Linked DNA regions of Cecembia calidifontis. The protein of the gene in region 1 interacts with the protein of each later gene in a pairwise test. Links are inferred from orthologs where the notes say so. Each region holds a gene or a part of one and is shown on either strand. Other genes may lie near its edges.

What was found.
Region 2: the proteins of BC751_RS02215 (region 1) and BC751_RS20395 interact in binary tests that used the Escherichia coli proteins (3 or more experiments, as listed by UniProt). The link is inferred for Cecembia calidifontis from one-to-one orthologs.

What each region holds. Positions count from the first base shown.
Region 1 is NZ_SGXG01000001.1:496,251-505,176, forward strand. The notes cover bases 2,587-5,904. They hold BC751_RS02215 (2-oxoglutarate dehydrogenase E1 component), read right to left. Parts: upstream 5,592-5,904; coding sequence 2,787-5,591; downstream 2,587-2,786. Other genes in these bases: odhB (2-oxoglutarate dehydrogenase complex dihydrolipoyllysine-residue succinyltransferase), read right to left, coding at 2,587-2,669; BC751_RS02220 (hypothetical protein), read right to left, coding at 5,903-5,904. In the rest of the region: lpdA (dihydrolipoyl dehydrogenase), read right to left, coding at 1-485; BC751_RS02205 (four helix bundle protein), read right to left, coding at 537-893; more of odhB, read right to left, coding at 1,131-2,586; more of BC751_RS02220, read right to left, coding at 5,905-6,877; BC751_RS02225 (SusD/RagB family nutrient-binding outer membrane lipoprotein), read right to left, coding at 6,902-8,560; BC751_RS02230 (SusC/RagA family TonB-linked outer membrane protein), read right to left, coding at 8,581-8,926. UniProt on the Escherichia coli protein: E1 component of the 2-oxoglutarate dehydrogenase (OGDH) complex which catalyzes the decarboxylation of 2-oxoglutarate, the first step in the conversion of 2-oxoglutarate to succinyl-CoA and CO(2).
Region 2 is NZ_SGXG01000001.1:4,726,423-4,732,781, reverse strand. What follows is about bases 2,845-5,751. They hold BC751_RS20395 (ABC-F family ATP-binding cassette domain-containing protein), read left to right. Parts: upstream 2,845-3,288; coding sequence 3,289-5,214; downstream 5,215-5,751. Other genes in these bases: BC751_RS20390 (type IX secretion system plug protein), read left to right, coding at 5,256-5,751; BC751_RS20400 (PQQ-dependent sugar dehydrogenase), read right to left, coding at 2,845-3,103. Also shown: BC751_RS20410 (M16 family metallopeptidase), read right to left, coding at 1-394; BC751_RS20405 (aminopeptidase P family protein), read left to right, coding at 590-1,879; more of BC751_RS20400, read right to left, coding at 1,976-2,844; more of BC751_RS20390, read left to right, coding at 5,752-6,359. UniProt on the Escherichia coli protein: Genetic data indicate it may be involved in ribosome assembly or function.

The DNA of each region.
Region 1 (8,926 bases):
GAAGTGATAACCCTTTCCTTGTCAATTTTGATGAATGGAAGTGAAGCCGGCTTGGAGCCTGTGGCGATGATGATGTTTTTACCCTGAATGGTCTCAGAAGAACCATCCTCTTTGGTCACTTTTACGGTATTCTTGTCCACAAAGGAACCGAAACCATGGTGCACATCAATTTTGTTTTTCTTCATCAAAAACTGGATACCGTCCACATTTTGCTTAACCACATCTTCTTTGCGGGCGATCATCTGCTTGAGATCCACTTTCAGGCCACTCAGGTTGATGCCATGGGTTTTGAAAGTATGGGCAGCATTGTGGTAATGCTCTGAAGAATCGAGCAATGCCTTGGAAGGAATACACCCTACGTTGAGACAAGTACCCCCCAAGGTAGGATATTTTTCAATGATGGCGGTTTTCATCCCAAGCTGTGCCGCTCTGATAGCAGCAACATACCCTCCTGGTCCTGAACCGATTACTATTAGGTCGTACATATTTAAGACTTTGTACCAAGTACCAAGTACGATGTACCAAGTACGCGGTGATTAGTGAATATTTAAACTTTTTTTAAGTTTAACGATCATGTTTTGAAGATGCTCCAATTCACTCTCAAGATGTTGGAAATCTTGATCGTTAATATAATCCAACCTATTAGAAATAAAAATTTGAGTATCTAGTTCAAAGGAAGAGCCTAAGGCTATTCCCAAGAAATTGTCAAATTCTTTCTTTCCATTTCTTCCTGCCCCTTCAGCAATATTTGAAGGAATAGAAACTGCGGATTTGTTCATTTGAGAAATCAACCCATACTTTTCTTCTGCAGGTAGTTTCTCAGTTATCCTGTAAACTTCAACAGCGAGATCAATGGCCTTTTGCCATACATGTAATTCTTTGTATCGGTGCATATTTGTTGGATTTAAGGTGAACTTTTAGCCTAAATCTAACTGCAAAGAAAAGAACTATACAAATTATAAACGGATAAATAACCGATTAATAACCACTGAGCATTTTCTTGTACTACGCTCTGCTACATGGTACTTTGTACTTGGTACATGGTACACTTTGACTCTCGCTTCTTGCTTCTTGTTTCTTGTGTCTTATCTCTTGTGTCTTGTTTCTAGAATCTAGCTTCTCGCCTCTCTTTAAACTCCAAACAACAACCTCGTAGGATCTTCCAAGAGCTGTTTTACCCTTACCAGGAAGCTTACTGACTCCCTACCATCGATGATTCTGTGATCATAAGAAAGGGCAAGGTACATCATCGGACGGATAACCACCTGTCCGTTTTCAGCTACCGGTCTTTCTACGATGTTATGCATACCCAAGATAGCAGACTGAGGCGCATTGATGATCGGCGTGGACATCATGGAACCGAAGATTCCTCCATTGGTAATGGTAAAGGTACCCCCTGTCATTTCTTCAATGGATAATTTGTTGTCTCTTGCTTTGGTAGCCAATCGGACAACCTCTTTTTCAATCTGTTCGAAGCTCATGGATTCGGCATTTCTGATCACAGGCACTACCAGACCTTTTGGCGCGGATACCGCAATAGAAATGTCACAGAAATCATGGTAAACAATCTCATTCCCATCAATCATGGCATTTACTGCAGGCCATTCCTGAAGGGCTACGCATACTGCCTTGGTAAAGAAGGACATGAAACCAAGGTTGACCCCATGCTTCTCTTTAAACTGGTCTTTAAACTTCTTTCTCAGCTCCATGATCGGCGCCATGTTCACCTCATTGAAAGTGGTAAGCATGGCAGTTTCATTTTTCACGGATACCAACCTCCTCGAAACCGTTCTTCTCAAGGAAGACATCTTCTCTCTTCTGCTTTCTCTTGAACCAAATACTCTTGGAGCTGCAGCTGTTTCTGAAACTTTAGGAGCAGCGGGTTGGGCTGCAGCTTGAGGAGCTGCCTGTGGTTTAGGCTGGGCAGTCAAGGCATCTTCTTTTGTGATCCTTCCATCTTTTCCGGTTCCTGCGATCTCAGCTGGATTCAAACCTTTCTCAGCTATGATTTTTGCCGCTGCAGGAGAAGCATGTCCCGTAGCATATGTCTGTGATCCAGATGGAGAAGCACTTGATGAGGCTGCGGGAGCAGCAGCTGGGGCAGCTGTTTGCGCCGGAGCACCCCCTTCTACCACTTCAATTTTGCAGATCAAGCCACCGATCTCCAATGTGTCCCCTTCCTTGGCAACATGCCTTAAAATCCCTGTTGCCTCGGCCGGCAATTCAAAAGTCGCTTTATCAGAATCGACTTCTGCAATGATCTCATCCAACTGAACAAATTCGCCATCCGCTTTCAACCAAGAGGCCAAAGTAACTTCTGTAATGGATTCTCCGACTGGGGGAACGATCATTTCTTTAACCTCTCCTGTCTTGGTACCGCTAGCGGTGGTTTCTTTACTTTTAGCAGCTTGAGCAGGGGCCGCGGATACGGCAGCACCATCTTCTATGACGCAGATAACTGAACCTATCTCCAAGGTTTCGCCCTCTTGTGCTTTTATTCTCAATACTCCTGCTTGCTCAGCAGTAAGTTCAAACGTTGCTTTATCGGATTCCAATTCACAGATCACTTCATCCATGGCCACTTGGTCACCGTCTTTTTTAAACCATTTTCCGATGGTCACTTCACTAATGGATTCCCCTACAGCGGGGACTTTCATTTCTAGGCTCATTGTTTTTTCTTTTTTACCCCCAAGCCCGCTCCAGCAGGCCTAAGGCTAATTTAATTGGATAAAATTTAAATTAAACCTATATCCCGAATCCTTTATGCCTTCGGGATTAGGGGTTATTTACGAAAGTTTTAACGCTTTATTGATAATGGCCGACTGCTCTTCCACGTGTACCTTGTGGTATCCGGTTGCTGGAGAAGCAGATGGTTTTCTGGAAATCACTTCCATTGGAATCTCCTTGTAAAGCATTCTCAACATGTAATTCCAATAACCCATATTTTCCGGTTCTTCCTGTACCCAGTATATCTCAGCACCTTTGTACTGCTTCAATACTTCTAGAATTTGCTTCTTGGGAAGTGGATGCAGCTGTTCAACACGAATGATCGCGACATCTTTTACTTTCTCCTTTTCTCTGGCTTCATCCAAATCGTAATATATTTTACCTGAGCAAAGCACCACTCGTTTTACATCTGCCGCTTTTGCCGTTGTATCAGGAATAAGCTCTCTGAACCTTCCGGAAGTAAATTCTTCCAAAGGAGAAACAACTTTTGGATGCCTCAAAAGAGACTTTGGGGACATCACAATACAAGGTTTTCGGAACTCCCATGCCAACTGCCTTCTGAGCAAATGGAAGAAGTTTGAAGGTATGGTTATATTGGCTACTACAATATTGTATTCAGCAGACAACTGAAGGAACCTTTCAGGTCTGGCATTGGAGTGCTCAGGACCTTGGCCTTCATAACCATGGGGCAATAACAATACCATACCGTTCATTTTACCCCATTTAGATTCAGCAGAGGAGATAAACTGGTCGATCATGGTCTGAGCGCCGTTGGCAAAGTCACCAAACTGGGCCTCCCAAATAGCCAAAGAATGCGGATTGGCCATGGCATATCCATATTCAAATCCCAACACAGCATATTCAGAAAGCAGGGAGTTGTAGATATGGAACTGGGCTTTACTGTCCTTCAATTCTTTGAGGAAATTGTACGGTTTGTTGGTATTGGCATCATGTACCACCGCATGTCTATGGGAGAAAGTTCCACGCTGAACATCCTGCCCTGTAATCCGCACGGTCTTGCCTTCCAGCAATAATGAACCATATGCCAGCAATTCGGCTGCGGCCCAGTTGAGGGATTTGGATTGGAAGAACATGTCCTTCCTTTGCTTCAACTGCACTTCAATTTGTTTGATCGGTTTGAAACCTTTAGGGATGGTGGTCAGGGCTTCAGCCACTTTCTCCACCATATCCAGGTTGATGCCGGTTTCAGGTGATTTTTCAAAATCTTCTGGAGTGGATTTTCTCAGTTCCTGCCAGGCTTTTTCGAATTTGGTAAATTGATAGGGAAGAGGCTTCTCTTTCACCATGTTCAACCTGTCCTGCAAAAGCTTACGGAATTCTTCATCCATTTGCTTGGCGATCTTGGCATCAATATCCCCTCTTTCGGTCAATCTTTTTACATAAATCTCCCTTGGATTGGGATGCTTGGAGATGATATTGTACAACTCAGGCTGGGTGAATTTTGGCTCATCAGACTCATTGTGGCCATGTCTTCTGTAACAAACCATATCCACAAAAATGTCTTTGTCAAATTTTTGACGGAATTCAGCGGCCAATTTGGCTGCAAAAACTACTGCTTCCGCATTGTCACCATTTACGTGGATGACCGGAGCATCTATAATTTTGGCCACATCTGTACAATAAATAGAAGTTCTGGCATCATCAAAGTCGGTCGTAAAACCTACTTGGTTATTGATGACAAAATGTATGGTGCCTCCGGTATTATAGCCTTTCAAGCCCGCCATCTGGGTAACTTCATACACGATACCCTGGCCGGCTACCGCAGCATCACCATGAACTAAAATGGGTAGAGCTTTCTTGGAATTCCCTTTATGCTGGGAATCAATTTTGGCACGTATAAAACCTTCCACTACAGGATCCACCGCCTCCAAATGGGAAGGGTTAGGAGCCAGTTTAAGGTTCACTTTTTTATCACCTGTAGTAATGATATCGGAAGAATAACCCATATGGTATTTTACATCCCCATCACCCATGGTGAGGTCAGGCTTGGCAGTACCTTCAAATTCTGAGAAAATCTGTTCATAAGTTTTACCCATGATATTGGCGAGGACATTGAGACGTCCCCTGTGTGCCATACCGATCATCACCTCTTCTACTCCATAATCCGCAGCAGTATTGATTACCGCGTCCAGGAAAGGGATGGTGCTTTCACCACCTTCAAGGGAAAATCTTTTTTGGCCCAAATATTTGGTATGAAGAAAATTCTCAAATACAACAGCCTGATTTAATTTAAATAGAATTCTTTTTTTCTCTTCTACAGAGGGATTAAAAGCCAGAGCTTCTTTTTCAATTTTGGTTTTCAACCAATCCAACATCTCCGGATCCCTGATGTACAGATATTCAAAACCAATCGCACCTTCATAAATGATTTTGAGAGCCTCAACAATTTTTGAAAGCTTGGCAGTACCAATACCAATTTCATTTCCGGCTTGAAACTCGGTATTCAGATCATTTTGGTCTAAGCCAAAATCCTCAAGATCAATCAAAGCTTTCCTATCCCTTCTTTCCCTTACTGGGTTGGTTTTGGATCTCAGGTGTGCCCTTGACCTGTAAGCATGGATCAAGGCCCTTACTTTGATCTCTTTGGGCAATTGCTCCATATCCATGATTGTACCTCTGGTAGCCAAAGCACCGCTCACTGCAGGTCTGCTCTCACCGTTTCCTGCAACAACTTTTACCGCACCACCTTCTTCGTCCTCTCCAAATTTTGTAATGGCAAAATCAAAGCCGTCAAAAAAAGTCTTCCAACTTGGGTCTATTGAATCAGGGTTCTTTTTATATTCCGCATACAGCTCATCAATGTAAGCCACATGCGCATTGGAAATGTAGGAATAATTATCCATATCGATTTAATGTCTTTGTTTACAAAGGTATAGGTAAATAAAATTGTAAAAAAACCGTATAACCGAATATCCATATATATTTATTTTTCTTCAAATTCACGACCCTAACCAAATATTATTCTATCAATCGGTGTCTTTTTCTTCCAAAAGGAAAATATGAACGGAAAAACACTAAAGTAACCAGGATTAAAAGCCAAAAAATGGTCAAAAACAGAATTAAATGTATATCAATTAAGCAAAACAAAAAAACAGCGCCCATAGAGCGCTGCTTTTTTTATGAAGAAAGTTTACTAGTTGACTTGATTTTATCATTATCTCAAACCAGGAGGGAATGGCTTGCCCTCATTGGCAAACATAGTTACTGTTCCGGATTCCCCATAAGTATTCACCCATCTGAAAACCAATTCAGATGCGCTAGAGCTGAGAACCTCCATGGAGTAGAGGTCACCATATTTATCAGCACCACTCATGGTCAATCTACCACAAGCATCCGAGATAACCACATTACCATTACCCCAGGTATCACCGATACAAGCCCAGTAACCGAAGGTTCCATCAGAAACCCTATAGGTCGTAGGACCAGTCCTGGTCCAGGTAGTGGTCCCTTCAAAAGAAGGAGGGCAAGAACCTAAAGGACCGGTAGCGCCATCATGTCTGAATCTGTAAGTACCTTCTAGATCAGAAGGGCAGACTACGCTTGCAGCATAGAAGAATGGAGAAGCATAGAAGAAACCACCTGCTACATCAGAAGAACGGTTGGTATCTGTAAAGACTCTGCCAAACCTGTCTGTGGCACGTAATCTAACTTCAAAAACATCACCACCTTCAATTTGAGCTGCTGTAAGACCCAAAGCAGCAATCATTTCCGTAGCGGTAACCTCAAATGTTGTTCTCAAATAGGTTTGAGTCGGATGGTTAGGGTTTTCTGTAGCTTTTTGAAAATCTGCTTTAGTCAACGTTTTAACCAAAACATCTTGAACATTGGTAGCTGTACCTGTTGGAATATATTGAAAACCAACCCCAGTAATCAATCTTCTATGTCTTACCCTAACTTCCACAGACTGAAGTGTCTCTCCCCCTTCAGCATCCACAGCTTCTAAAGTAAGCCTAACGCGTGCATTGCCCAAGTTAAAGAAATTGAGGTCTGTTGAACGCTCCAATGTTCTTAGGTAAAGGGCAGTATCAAATGTTTTATATGGTATCGTAGGATCCACAAAGTCCACACAGGCAGAAAACACCATCATAAGGGACATCAAGAATCCAAAACCAATTTTATTAATTTTCATAACTTTCAATTTAAAGGTCAAAGATTAATATATCCCATTTGGGAAATTGCCTATTGGATTATTATCCCAGAACACCCTTACACTTAGACCTGCTTTAGGCTGAGCATTGCTGTTGGTAACTACGTGGTTGTTAGGATATGGAAGCGATCTTGGGAAAGTACCAAAATTTTCCAACAATCCTGGCTGCATGTTATCCGGCTTTCCGGTTCTTCTGTAAAGGTTGTAAGCTTCGTTACCGTTGCCGAACAAAGACAACCAGTATTCTCTGGCGATGAGGTTCATCCTCCTGTCATCATTTGGTGCAGCATTCCATTCATTTATAACATAGTTAATGTAATTGTTCACTGAAGTAGCATATCCTGCATCATTTTGCCAAGCCTGAATGGCAGCAGCATTGGAGCCCGAAGATGCTACTGAGAACGACCGTACAAAATTCATGGATTTTCTGATACCACTTTCCATCAATTCTATTGTATTACCGGCAACACCAGGAAGGGTTAAGGCAGCTTCAGCTCTCATAAAATCTACGAAGGAAGCCATCATGATAGGCCAAATACCTGCCCCATTGGCACCAGCGCCTCTGCTTACTGAAGTATTGGCATTGTCATCAAATCGACCACCGACTGGATAAACGCCCCATTGGGTTCTCAAAGGCCCATCTGGTGGAATACCCTCAGCGTTCAGGTGATCTCTACCCCAATATCCTCTATTACCTGGCAAACAGAATGGCCAACCACCTGCTAAATAATGGCCTGGTGCAATCTCAGAAATACATCTTAATTGATCAGGATCTGTGGGGTTTGTAATTCTCTGTCTATATAGGTAATATCTTGCTCTGGGATCGTCAAAACCTTTCGCTTCTGTCAAGTGGAACATGTACCAGGTAGAGTGATATTCACCGCCACCACCATTGTTATATTGATTGTAATAAGGGTGCTGAGAAGCAGGATCGGTGAAGTTTGTTCCGAAACGGAAAACAAAATCATCACCTGTGCCAATCAAATTACCTTCAGTGATCAGAGCATTGATTGCCGCAGCAGAACCAGTAGCATTGGTCAGCTTCAAGTTCAAATGTGCCCTTAATTTCAATGTATTGATCAACTTTCTCCATTTGGTATAATCCCTATTGTAATACAAATCCTGTGGATTGCCGGCAGAAGGAACTGCGGTAAAGTTAGCAGCAGCCTGGTCCAAAATTGCCAAAGCTTCTGCATAAATTGCCGCACCATTATCCAATTTCGGGTTAAAATTGTTAGGATCTAAAGCCTCGGTGTAAGGAACATCACCAAACCAATCCACCAAGTTCATCAGGATATAAGCCTTCAAAGTTCTGGCAATGCCCAAGTGTCTTTGGAAGTTTCTTTCTGTTGCAATTTCCTCCAAGAATTTGATATCATTTAAGAGGTTGGCATAAGCATTGGTCCAGACAGTATTAAAAGTAACTGGAATGTAAGCCTGCTCATACAAGTTGTTGGGCTGCCCCATCATCCTTGTCAACCTCATCCCATAGAAACTTGTTCCGTCAAAATGAGCTGGAAAATCCAACTGTATCCTGTTCAAAACAAGATCAGGGTTAGCTGTACTTCTAGTGACCGCATTTGGATCATCTTGCAGATCCAGGTCACAGGCACTTACCACCAGCAAACTCAGGGCAGTAAATAAGCTATATAGTATTCTTTTCATTGTCTTTTCGTTTTAGGTGATTAGAAAGCAAGGGTTACAGTACCACCAAATCTTCTGGAACTAGGTCCTGTCACGAAGTCAAAGCCCAAACCGTTACCCACACCTGTACCTAATACATCTGGATCGAAGTTCATGTTAGGAGGGAAGTTCAATGCCCTAAACCAAAGGTTAGTAGCAGAAAGTGCAACAGAAGCTCTCTTGAATGGAGTTCTTGAAATCACAGAACCAGGAATATCATATCCCAAAGAAACTTCTCTCAACCTGATAGCTGATCCGTCAAACACGTTGGCTGCATCAACTGCTCCATGGTAGTTGTTGAAGAAGTAGTTGGAAGCAGTAACCTGAATATCATTAGGTACGAAGCTA
Region 2 (6,359 bases), 4.2 Mb from region 1 along the record:
TGTACATGGCCATTTCCTCCAAAATTACCTGCCTTTCCTTTTCTATCTGCTTTTTTGGGAAGGTAGAATTGAAGGTGATGTCAAAAAGAAGTTCTGCTGCTTTTCCATAATGCTCCTTTAACACACTCGAATAGAAACAAATTTTCTCCTTGGTAGTGTAGGCATTGAGTTCCCCGCCTAAAGACTCAAGACGGTTGATGATATGGTAGGCCTTTCTTTTTTTGGTGCCTTTGAAAGCCATATGTTCCCAAAAATGTGCAATCCCCTCTTCCTCTTTGGATTCATCCCTGCTGCCTATGTTTAACACAAATCCGCAATGGACTATCCTGGTATGGTTGACTTCCTGATGAACAATTCTGATTCCGTTGGCTAATTGCTTTAAATTGTACTGCATGTAATCCTTTTTCCTCACCTCAATGTACAAAAATAAAAGACTTTCAATACTCTTTTTCGATTATTCCAAAGATTCAATTTCCCTTAGTGGTTTTTTTAGCCGGAGTGAATTGATAATTTAGAGTTTTGTAAAGCATGATAAAATCCTTAGACACTTAATTTACTGAATTCATAAGCATTGAAAACTTACTTATCTATGAAATACACACCTCTTCCAAAAAGCCTTTATATCAAAAACAGGAAAAAATTAACCGAGAAATTGCCGGCTAAATCAGTAGCGGTTTTTCATTCCAATGATATTATGCCGACCAATGCAGACGGGACCATGCGTTTCAGACAAAACAATGACCTTTTTTATCTCAGCGGGATTGATCAGGAAGAAAGCATTTTGGTCATCTGCCCTGATTTTCCTGATCCTACTATGCGCGAAATTCTATTTTTAAGGGAAACCAATGAACATATTGCGATTTGGGAAGGGCATAAATACACCAAAGAGGAAGCCCATGAAATTTCAGGAATAGAAAACATCCAATGGGTGAGCAGTTTCGACGGTGTTTTTAATACCCTGATGGCTTTAAGTCAGCATGTTTTATTAAATACCAATGAACATCTCCGTGCAGATATCCAGGTAGAAACCAGAGATGCCAGGTTTATCAAAAAATGTAAGGAAAAGTATCCCCTTCATCACTATCACAGGCTGGCTCCGCTGATGCACCAGTTAAGAGGGGTTAAAGAAAAGGAAGAAATTGACCAAATGCAGATAGCCTGCGATATCACCGAAAAGGGTTTTAGGAGAATACTTTCCTTTGTAAAGCCAGGAGTAACCGAGTACCAGATAGAGGCTGAGTTTATCCATGAATTTGTGAGGAACAGGAGCAAGGGTTTTGCCTATGAACCCATTATTGCTTCTGGGGCAAATGCCTGTGTGCTGCATTACATAGAAAACAAAGATACCTGTAAAGATGGAGACCTGCTTTTACTTGATGTGGGCGCAGAATACGGGAATTATAATGCGGACATGACCCGGACTATTCCTGTAAATGGGAAATTTACAGAAAGACAAAGGAAGGTGTATGATGCAGTATTGAGGGTGCAAAGAGGGGCTATGAATATTCTCAGACCTGGCATCAATATCCAGGATTACCATAAGGAAGTGGGGCTGATCATGCAGTCTGAATTGTTAGGCTTGGGTTTATTGGATCAGACCGACATCAAAAACCAAGACCCCAAATGGCCTGCGTATAAAAAATACTTTATGCATGGCACATCTCACCATTTAGGTTTGGATGTACATGATGTGGGTACCATGTATGACCCGATTACCCCGGGTATGGTTTTTACGGTTGAACCCGGTATCTACATCAGAGAGGAAGGATTGGGGGTCAGGCTCGAAAATAACATCCTGATCCAGGAAAACGGATATTTTGACCTGATGCGCAATATTCCAATTGAGGCGGAAGAAATCGAAGAATTGATGAATCGATGAAATTTTGATTTCGAAAGTCGGATTTCGGAAATGTGAATACCTTGCAATTGATATCGAATACCGGGAATTCCAACATCCGAAATCTGACTTTTAATTTTATTTCTTGTAACTGATCTTATAAATACAATTGGCCATGTCATCCGAGACCAGCAGGCTTCCATCAGGAAGCTGAAGCACATCCACAGGTCTGCCCCATACATCCTGGGTTGCATGGTTGAGCCATCCTTCAGCAAAAACCTCTTCCCTGACCACTTTTTGGTTTTTATCCAATATAACATGTGTAACCTGGTAACCGATTTTTTTGCTGCGGTTCCATGATCCATGCTTGGCAATAAATATGTTGTTATGATATTTTTCAGGGAATTGGGAACCGGTATAAAATCTCATGCCTAAAGGAGCTGTGTGTGGGCCAAGTTTGGCGGCAGGAGCGGTGTAGGCATTTTTATCCTTTCCCTTATTTCCAAACTCCGGGTCTTTGACATCACCGGCATGCCAATAAGGATATCCAAAATGCATGCCTTTTTGGGGAGCATGGTTGAGCTCGCAATCCGGGATATCATCCCCCATCATATCTCTTCCATTATCAGTAAACCATAATTCTTTGCTTTGGGGGTGCCAGGCAAAACCAACAGTATTTCTGACCCCTTTGGCAAAGATCTCTGGCTTAATGATAGGGGAATTGACATCGATCCTGGTGATCGAAGCAAATATTTCTTCTGATTCACAAATATTGCACGGAGCACCAACTGGTACATAGAGCAAACCATCCGGTCCAAAAGCGATAAATTTCCAGCCATGATGGGCCTTGTCCGGATATTGGTCATAGACTACTTCAAATTTTGGATTTTCAAGGTTCTTTTCGATGTTTCGGAAACGTAATATCCTGCTGACTTCTGCCACATAAAGATCCCCATCCTTGAAGGCAACTCCATTGGGCATTCTGAGTCCCGAAGCTAGGGTATATCTTTTATCTGCTTTCCCATCTCCATTGCTGTCCTTTAAGGCATACACGTTTTTCCCCTGCCTGTTGCCGACAAAAATGATACTGCCGTCCGCATTCATGGCCAATGACCTGGCATCGGGGACATCTTCAGCCCAAACCGAAATCTGGAAGCCTGCCGGTAGCTTGATGGTCTCCAGTTGGATGTAATTGTTTTTTTTGTTTTGTCCTGAACAGGAAAAGCTAATCAGGATAAAAAGCCCTAGGATCAGTTGTTTTGCCATTACTTGGTTTTTTAGATTCTCACTCAATTTAACCAAATCTTTCACGCATTGTTAGTCAATTTGGATAAGTGATAAAATGGGTGCTTAAAACCTATTGAAGTTAATTTAAAAGGAAATGTGGAATCCAAACTCAGCTTAGTTTGTTAATTTAGCCGACTGGATTAGCGTATACCTGAATCTGAAGCATGTTATCTATCAATAATCTTTCTTATTATATAGGAGGGAGGGCCCTCTATGAAAATGCCTCTTTGCATATCAAGCCTAAAGATAAAATCGGTTTGGTCGGCCTGAACGGAACAGGAAAATCTACTTTGCTCAAGTTGATCAATGGAGATTATCAGCCCAGTTCCGGAGAAATCCAAAAGGCCAAGGATTGTACCATAGGCTTTCTAAACCAAGATTTGCTTTCCTATCAGTCAGAAGACTGCATATTGGACGTAGCATTAGAGGCTTTTAAAGAAACCCTACAGCTTCAGGAGGAAATTGATAAGGTACTCAAACAGATGGAAACCGATTATTCAGAAGAGACCATCAATAGACTCGCCAAATTGCAGGATCAGTTTGAAGCAAAGGAAGGCTATACCATCAAGGCTAAGGCAGAGGAAGTTTTGGAGGGGATAGGATTTTCGACATTGGATCTGAAAAGACCACTAAAGACTTTTTCAGGAGGATGGAGGATGAGGGTGATGTTGGCCAAGTTGCTTTTGGAAAAACCCTCCTTATTGATGTTGGACGAACCGACAAACCACCTGGATCTTCCCTCTATTCAGTGGGTGGAAAATTATCTGAGGACCTACGAAGGCGCGGTGATTGTGGTTTCTCACGACCAAGAATTCCTGGATAATTGCATCGAAACTACGGTAGAAGTTTCCAATGGAACGCTGACCATGTATCCCGGAAATTATTCTTTCTATCAAAGGGAGAAAAAGGAAAGGATGGAAATCCAGCAGAATGCTTATGAAAACCAGCAGCAGATGATCAAACAAACGGAACGCTTTATTGAGCGTTTCCGTGCCAAGGCTTCCAAATCCAATCAGGTCCAATCCCGTATCAAGGCTTTGGACAGAATGGAAAGGGTAGCAGAAGTAGTGGATGATAACATTGCCGTTAATTTTAAGTTCAAATTTTCCCAAAAATCAGGTAGGGACGTAGTGGTTTTGGACCATGTGTCCAAAGCCTATGGGGACTTGGTCATTCTCAAAAATGCCTCTGCCAGAATTGAAAGAGGAGATAAAATAGCCCTCATCGGGGCCAATGGCAAGGGGAAATCAACCCTCCTCCGGATTATTGATGGAACAGAGCACATTCAGGGTAAGCGAGAACAAGGGCACAATGTCATCAAATCCTTTTATGCGCAGCATCAGCTTGAAGCCCTTAATGTTGACAATGAAATCCTGCAAGAATTGCAACAAGCAGGATCAGGTAAAACCGATACAGAACTCAGGAATGTACTGGGCTGCTTTCTATTTACCAATGACGATGTGTTTAAGAAAATCAAGGTGCTCTCAGGAGGTGAAAAATCAAGGGTAGCGCTTGCCAAAACACTTATTTCTGAGGCTAATTTTCTACTGCTTGATGAGCCTACCAACCACCTGGATATACAATCTGTCAACATCCTGATCCAAGCTTTGCAACAGTACGAAGGTACTTTTATTACTGTTTCCCATGACAGGCATTTCATCCGAGGGGTTGCAAATAAAATTTGGTATATAGAAAATCAAGAAATAAAGGAGTATCCCGGAAGTTACGAGGAGTTTGTATATTGGAAATCCCAACAACAGGAAAACCAAGCCCAGGTCCGGCAAGAGGAAAAAAGCAAAACTGAGCCCAGGAAGAAAGTTTTTAATGATGTAGAACTCCAACAGAACAAAAAAGAGCTCAAGAAAAAAGAACAGGAACTGACTCAATTGGAAAGTAAAATCATGGACTGTGAATCGCTTAAAAGTGAGTTGGAAGCTGCATTGTCAGATCCTGAAAATTACTCCGTTCCGGAAAAATTGGAAAATCTTAACAGGCAGTACCAACAGGTGAAGCTTAAAGAAGATGAACTGAACAGAGAGTGGGAACAACTCGTAGAACTGATTGGGACCCTTCAGGAAAACATCCGATAATGGCATATCCTTTGAGTTAACTGTTTAATCAAGAAAAACTGATGATGCGCAAAATTCTTATTCTATTTTCCCTCTTTCTTTGGTCTGAAACTGTCATAGGGCAGGCTAACAAAGTGTTATATGACAGGGTCTTTGAAGAAAATATCCAATCAGTTAGGCTTTTTCCTATGAGAGGGGATTTGGATGCACAGATGAATTCTCCTGTTATTCAACTTGGCGGCAACATCCCACTTGTTTTATTATTTGATGACCTGGCCTATGATCCTGATATGTATTCTGTGAAAATCATTCACTGTAATATGGACTGGACTCCTTCGGATCTCAAAGAACCGGAATACCTCGATGCCTACAACGAGTTCAATGTGACTTCCTACGATTATTCTATCGATACCCGAATTCCCTACATTCATTATCGCTTTACCATTCCTCCGGTAAAAAAATCAGGGAATTATGCCGTGATGGTTTACCGGGGTAGGGACCAAAATCAACCCATTATCACAAGAAGGTTCATGGTGTTCCAAAACATGGTCAATCTTGCAGCAAGGGTTGTCCCTCCCAGTCAAACCGAGATGAGAAGGCAAGTGCAGCAGATCAATGTCAATATCAATTATAAGGGAAGGGAGTTGTTTGATCCCATCAATAACCTTAGAGTGGTGATCAGGCAGAACCAAAGATGGGATAATGTAAAAGTCCTCAACAGGCCGACCATGCTTAGGGAAGATACCAAAATGTTGGAGTACAATCTATTTGATGGAAGCAATGCATTTTTTGCAGGGAATGAGTTCAGGTTTGTGGACTTAAGGTTCATGAGGGCCAGAGGAGTCAATGTCAATGCGATAAGGATAGAGGAGGATGCTGTCTTTGCAGAAGGGGGGCTTGATAAAATTCGCCCGGCAGGGGTTTATTCTCAATACCTCGATCTCAATGGACAATATGCTGTTATGAATATGGAGCGCCAAAATTATGAATTGGAAAGTGAATACATGATCATGACTTTTAGCTTGAATGCAGATGGAATCACCGAAACTCCTTATCTCATTGGTGCACTTTCAGCGTGGGGATTTAGTCCCGATGCAAAAATGACTTTAAATAAAAAAAGGAATGCCTATGAAACCACTTTGATTCTTAAGCAAGGGTGGTATGAT